DNA from 2 places in the Arthrobacter sp. zg-Y20 genome. Region 2 is predicted to be linked to the other one. Evidence: riboswitches for the same ligand, from Rfam matches in the RefSeq annotation. Region 2 holds a riboswitch; the other holds the start of a gene.
The links. Region 2 has a riboswitch for S-adenosylmethionine ahead of QNO06_RS14065 (hypothetical protein). Riboswitches for the same ligand answer to the same signal wherever they lie in the genome.
Positions count from the first base shown of each region.

Region 1: another riboswitch for S-adenosylmethionine. It lies ahead of QNO06_RS00420 (cobalamin-independent methionine synthase II family protein); the one in region 2 lies ahead of QNO06_RS14065 (hypothetical protein).

Region 1 covers NZ_CP126241.1:85,586-88,982, reverse strand. The annotation lists gene QNO06_RS00430 (MsnO8 family LLM class oxidoreductase) at 1-15, opposite strand, end outside; gene QNO06_RS00425 (peptide MFS transporter) at 311-1,714, shown strand; SAM riboswitch class IV at 1,841-1,966, shown strand; gene QNO06_RS00420 (cobalamin-independent methionine synthase II family protein) at 1,986-3,191, shown strand; gene QNO06_RS00415 (hypothetical protein) at 3,269-3,397, shown strand, end outside.
Region 2 covers NZ_CP126241.1:2,935,329-2,938,725, forward strand. The annotation lists gene QNO06_RS14055 (RNA polymerase sigma factor) at 1-271, shown strand, start outside; gene QNO06_RS14060 (CU044_5270 family protein) at 271-1,386, shown strand; SAM riboswitch class IV at 1,711-1,843, shown strand; gene QNO06_RS14065 (hypothetical protein) at 1,859-2,293, shown strand; gene QNO06_RS14070 (VOC family protein) at 2,359-2,793, shown strand; gene QNO06_RS14075 (CPBP family intramembrane glutamic endopeptidase) at 2,904-3,397, opposite strand, start outside.

The sequences.
Region 1 (3,397 bases), 680 kb from region 2:
GACGCGGGTGGGCATACCGGTGGCAACCCTGCACACTCCCCCGGAATTCCGGCTGCTTGTAGGCAGCGCCCCGGGTTTGCGCAAAATCCGGGCGTAACGGGGGCCCTATTGCACGTAATCTCGCGGAAATCGACCTGCAAACGGGTGACCTTCAGCACATGGCCAAGGGAAACCTGCCCGGTTCGGGGCGGAATACGCCGGTTTTCCCGGCGCTTACCCCCGCGGGGAGTGGGACCATTAATCCGTGAGCCATACCCCCAGTAACCCAGGCGTCCAAGAAGCGCGTAAAACCTTCTTCGGCCATCCCCGGATGTTGGCCAATCTTTTCAGTGTCGAGTTGTGGGAACGCTTCTCGTTCTACGGCATGCAGGGCATCCTGCTGTACTACATGTACTACAGCGTCACCGAGGGCGGCCTTGGCATCGACAAAGCCATCGCCACCTCGCTGGTGGGCGCATACGGCGGTGGTGTGTACCTGTCCACCATCATTGGTGCGTGGCTTGCGGACCGGGTCCTCGGATCCGAACGCGTGCTCTTCTACTCCGCCGCGATTGTTGTGCTCGGCCACATTTCGCTGGCCGTGCTCCCGGGCGCAGTGGGACTGGCCGCCGGCCTGATCCTGATTGCCCTGGGTTCCGGCGGCGTCAAAGCCAACGCCACTTCGCTGGTGGGGACCCTGTACGACGAAAAGGATGAACGGCGCGACGCCGGTTTCTCCCTCTTCTACATGGGCATCAACCTCGGCGCCCTGGTCGGCCCCCTCCTCACCGGCCTGCTCCAGGTGAAGCTCGGCTTCCACTACGGCTTCGGCCTGGCCGCCATTGGCATGGCCATCGGCCTCGTCCAGTACGGCCTGACCCGCAAGTACCTGCCCGAGGCAGCCCACCAGGTGACCAACCCGCTGCCGCGCCGCAAGTACGCCACCATGGGCGGCGTTGCCGCCGGCGTTGTGGTCATCGTTGCCCTGGCCGTGGTCTTCGGCCTGCTCAAGGCGGAGAACCTCGCAGTGGTCATGGCGACCGTGGCCATCCTTGCCTCGATCGCATACTTCGTGATCATCCTGCGCAGCCCGAAGGTGGGCGCCGTCGAACGCCGCCGCGTGTACTCCTTCATGCCGCTGTTCATCGCCAGCGCCGCTTTCTGGGCCCTGTTCCAGCAGCAGTTCACCGTGGTGGCGCTGTACGCGGACACCTCGCTGGACCGGTCCATCTTCGGCTTCACCATGCCGGCGGCCTGGGTGCAGTCCATCAACCCGATCTTCATCATCATCTTCGCGGCCGTCTTCGCCGCGGTCTGGACCAAGCTGGGCGACCGGCAGCCGTCCTCGCCGCTGAAGTTCTCCCTGGGACTTGCCGTAATGGGCCTGGCCTTCCTGGCCTTCATCCCGTTCTCCGGCGGCGGCCCCAACAGCACCCCGCTGCTGGCGATCGTCGGCATCCTGCTGCTGTTCACCTTCGCTGAGCTGTTTATCTCCCCGATCGGCCTGTCCGTGGCAACCAAGCTGGCGCCGGAAATTTTCCGGACCCAGATGGTGGCGCTGTTCTTCCTTTCGGTCTCCCTGGGCACCACGCTGGCCGGCTGGCTGGCACAGTTCTACGACCCCGAAACCGAGGTCAGCTACTTCCTGTTCAGCGGCGGAACCGCCATTGTCCTGGGCATCGCCCTGGCAGCGGCGACCCCGGCCATCAAGAAGCTGATGAGCGGCGTGCGCTAACCGACCGGCGCAACAGTTTCAGTTCCACCAGGACGGCGGCACCGGGCAACCCCGGGGCCGCCGTTCTTTTTGCCTGCCGTCACATGCTTGGCCTGCGCCCGGCGTCGTGGTTAGGATGGGCACCAGCTTCAGGAGACACGGCCGCCAAGCTCCGACTTGGCCGTGCACCAACCCCATGCTTCGCGGGTGGTTCGGATGACGAAGCGGCCTGCACCGCCTTTTCCAGGCATCCGGTGCAGGCAAGAGCACGTGAATCCCAAGGATTATTTCCATGCGCAAAAGCACCGACCGTATCCTGGCCACCCATGCCGGTTCCCTGCCCCGCACCCCCGAACTCCTCGCGGCCAACGCGGCTCGGGACGCGGACCCCTCCGACACCGGGGGCTATGCCGAACTGCTCAGCGAGGCCGTCGCCGACCTGGTGCTGCGCCAGCAGCGGGCCGGCATCGACATCCCCAACGACGGCGAGTACGGGCACTCAATGTCCGCCGAGGTGGACTACGGGGCCTGGTGGTCCTATTCCTTTGCCCGGCTCAGCGGCCTGACCGTGGCGGAGACCGGCATCTGGGAGATGGAGCCCGTCCGTTCCGAGCCGGGAAAACCGGTCCTCACCAGCTTCGGTGACCGCCGCGACCGGGGGCGCTTCCGCGAGGCCTACACCGACCCGTCGTCGGGCATCACCACCGGCGCCCAGAAGGTCTTCCCGAAGGTCACCGGCAAGGTGGAATACACCGGGTACGACGCCGTTGCCGGCGACATCCGCAACCTCAAGTCAGGGCTGGCGGCGGCGGGGCTGGAGGAAGGTTTCCTCGCCTCGCTTTCCCCCGGTTCCTGTTCACGCATCGCCAACGAGTACTACGCCACCGAGGAGGAGTTCATCTACGCCTGCGCGGACGCGATGCGGGAGGAATACAAGGCGATTATCGACGCCGGCCTGATTGTGCAGATCGACGATCCGTCCATTGCGGAGAACTGGGACCAGATCAATCCCGAGCCGTCCGTCGAGGACTACCTGCGCTTCACCGAAATCCGGGTTGAGGCCCTGAATTACGCACTGCGCGGCCTTCCCGAGGAGCAGATCCGCTTCCACCTGTGCTGGGGCTCCTGGCACGGACCGCACACGACGGACATCGAGTTCCGGCACCTGGCGGACACCCTGCTGAAGATCAACGCCGGCGGTTACAGCTTCGAAGCCGGCAACGTACGGCACGAGCACGAATGGCGGGTCTGGGAAGACACCAAGCTGCCGGACGGCAAGGTGATCATTCCCGGCGTCGTCTCCCATGCAACGAACGTAGTGGAGCATCCGCAGTTGGTGGCGGACCGGATTGAGCGCTTCGCCCGGCTGGTCGGCCGCGAAAACGTGATTGCGTCTACGGACTGCGGGCTGGGCGGCCGCGTGCACCCGCAGATCGCGGCGGCCAAGCTCGAAGCCCTCGGCGAAGGTGCGCGGCTGGCCAGCAGCCGTCTATGGTGACCCGGTGCGGGCAGGCTTGGTGTGCCCTAGAGTGGGATTCGTAAGGCTACTGATGAATTACCTTCAAGGAGCTGATGATGACTGATCCGAAAGCCGGCGACCCTAAGAACGAGTCCGCGAATCCGATTGAGAACGCGGTGGAAAACCTGATGTCCACCTCCGCGGAAGTTCCCGACGGCAGCGGCAGCCAGGACCACTCCGACCCG
Region 2 (3,397 bases):
TTCCCGGTCCGCGAGCCTCCTCGGAGCCCTCCAGCTGGAACGGGACCACGAGCGGAACGACGACGACTCCCGCATCCATGAGGCGCTCGCCCGGCTCGGGCCCGATGAGCGGGAGGTCCTCCTCCTGACGTACTGGGACGGTTTCAGTTCCAGCGAGGTCTCGGACCTGCTCAACACCAGCGCCACCGCCGTCAGGATGCGTTTGCACCGGGCACGCAAGGCGCTCGGCCGCCTGCTGGACACGGAATCACTTTCAGAAGGAGCGAAATGATGAACAATGCCAATCTGCCCGTCGGCCTGGACCGCGCACTTGCTTCCGCTGACCCCGCACGCTCCGTTCACGAAAACGAACTGGCCGGCAGCCGCGCCAGGTCGCTCGCCGTGATGGACGCTCCGCAGGCGGCACAAAGCACTTCACCCTCCCGCCTGCACCCCGTTCCTCCGCTGAACGCCCGCCGCGCCGGAGGCCCGAGGACCACGCCGCCCCGCGCCCGACGCCGTCTCTTGCTTGCATCCGCCGCTGCAGCTCTGCTGGTGGGAGGCATAGTGGTGGCCGACGTCGTCCGGCCCGGCAGTCCCGGCGCCACCGCTGAGGCGGCAGAAGTCCTGAACGCCGCAGCCGACGCTACTATCCGCACCTCCGATCCCGTGGTGGGCCCCGGCCAGTACCTGAAAATCGACACAACCGAGCTGACCTGGGGCGGCAAGCAGATGGCTGACGGCAGCGACCTTTCCTGGCAGGAAACCGTCAGCGATCAGCTCTACATACCGGCAGACAGGAACGGTGAATGGGTCTGGGACCGCGGAGAGCGGATTCCCCTCGAGTCCTCGTCCGACGCCGCCAAGAAGGCGGCCGCCGAGATCGCCCAGCTGCCGCCGAAGGGTGGGGTGCCGAACCCGACGGTCGGAATCCAGCGCGGCCCGGGCGGAGCTTTCTACGGGCAGGCGCCGATGGTCATCATCGGCACCTCCCTCGACGAAGCCGGAAGCCTGCCCCGGGATCCCCGGGAACTGCTGGACCTCATTTACGAGCGCACCGAGGGAGCCGGCAAAACGCCGGAAACCGAGGCCTTTGTAACCATCGCTGACGGTTTGCGCACCGGGGCCGTCCCCGCCGACCTGCGCGCAACCATGTATCGGGCCGCTGCACTGATCCCCGGCGTGGTCATGAGCGACAAGCAGGCAACAGTGGACGGTAGGACAGGCATCGCCATCGGAATCCCCCACCCAGGAGGAACGTCGCGGACCGACATCATCATCGATCCTGACTCAGGCCTGGTCATCGGCGAACAGGACGTACTGCTGCAGGACTTCCCCAACGCTCCTGCCGGCACCGTTCAGGCATGGACTTCGGTTAGAACCTCCGTGGTGGATTCCGCCCCGTAAAGCTCTCTCCGACGCCTTTCGGGGCGGGGCACCGGACGGGCCGGGGACTGGGGCACCGGACAGGCGGTGCGGCACCAGGGCCGGACGGGCCGGGTTGGGCGGTGCGGCACCAGGGCACCGGACGGGCCGGGTTAGGCGCGGTGCGGCACCAGGGCACCGGACGGGCCGGGTTAGGCGGCTTTATTAACTTTCGCGAGCTCTGCGAGCGGAAGTTTTCGTTGCCGCCGTTCCGGCCCGCCCGGCGCCCCGCCGGGACCCGGCCCGGGACCCGAGAACAAGAGCCCCTGTCGAAATGTCGGCGCCCTCCGCTACAGTAGTTTTCAGCTTCACGAGATGTGGCCTTCGCCCGGTTCGCCGGGCATAAAAGCTCCGACTGGCCCCACACCAACCCCACTGTTCGGCGGGTGGTTCGGATGACGAAGCGGCCTGCTTCATCCGCTGCAGGCAAGGACAACCTGAAAAGGAACCCACTGTGAGCATTTCCAGTGTCAGTAACTCCGGCTTCAACAACCCCGACTTCAGCAGTTCCTCCCCGAGCAACTGCACCGGTTTCGCTCCGGGCCACAACATCCATTGGATTCACGGCCGCCGGCTTCAGGGCTGGGAGCACTGGGCCGACGTCGCCGTCACCGCGGATCCGCAGCTGGACCTCATCTACCTGGTTATCGACGGGCAGCAGCAGTTGATGTGGTTCCACAATGTCGGTGCGGTCGCAACCGCATTGGAAGCCGCCGTCGACACGCCTCAGTGGTGCCAGCGGTATTCCACGCTGATGGTGCCCGGCGGGTTTGGCTCCGAAGCCCGGAGCTCTTTTTTCTACTTGGCCCGGCCGGAGCGGGTACTGCCATGCAACGGCGCTCCGGTCCGGGCACCCGAAAATGAGCGGCTCGAGAAGCCCGGCTCCTAGCTTGCGGACGGTAGCTGGCCGCAATTCGGAGCTGCGGGTGATTCGGCGGTCCTAGGCTCTGGGCCATGACGAACATACAGATCTGCGTAGACTGCACCGATGCCCACGCTCAGGCCGATTGGTGGGCGGAAACCTTGGGCTGGACGTTGGAGCCCACGGACCAGGGCTTCATCTCGTCCTTGCTGGACCAGGGCTTCGCAAAACCCGAGGACGTGATTGAGCACAACGGTGTCCGGGTCTGGCGTGACGGCGCAGCTATCTGCCCTGCCGATCAGGTGGGACAGGAGGACCGGCTGCGCATCCTGTTCCAGCCCGTCCCCGAGCCCAAGACCGTCAAGGATCGAATCCACCTGGATGTGCGGCTGGAGGGCAGGGACAAGGACGAAGCCCGGGCCGCATTGGAAGGTCGAGGTGCATCCTTCCTGTACGAGGCCAGTCAGGGCCCGCACTCCTGGTACACGATGGCCGATCCCGAGGGCAACGAATTCTGCATCAGCTGACGCGCACCTGCTCTTCCAGCTTCTGTACAGCTGATGCGGCGTGGAAGGGCCAATACCCGCATCAGCTGTACAGAAGGCGTCCGCGGAACCCCCAAAACGGCCGTGAGACCCTACTGCTGCAGCAGCTCCGGCGGCACGGCGTAGATGATCAGGACGCTAAGCAGGTTCTTCGCGGCATGCACCCCGTAGGACAGCATGAAGTTGTTCCCGGCCCAGACGTACATGCCCACCAGCACGGCGCCGGTGGCCAGATAGGGCATCAGTACCGGCAGGGACAGCGACTCCTTGCCCACAATGTGGATGGAGGCGAACAACAGGACCGACAGGATGCAGCAGGCCCAGGTGTTCCAATAGCGGCTGAGCTTGCCGATCAGCAGGTGGCGGAAAATGTACTCCTCGACGAAGGGCGCCAGCACCACCACCAGGGGCACCACAAGCCAGGGCGACATCTGCGTAACCAGGCCCTGCACGGCCTCCTGGTTCACGGCGGTCTCCGCCTCGCCGGTGATGATCAGGCCCACCATGGAGGCGATGATGGTCAGGATCACGCCGATCGGAATCAGCGCCGCTGAAAGGACCGGCCGGGTAGCGAGGATCCTTGCTT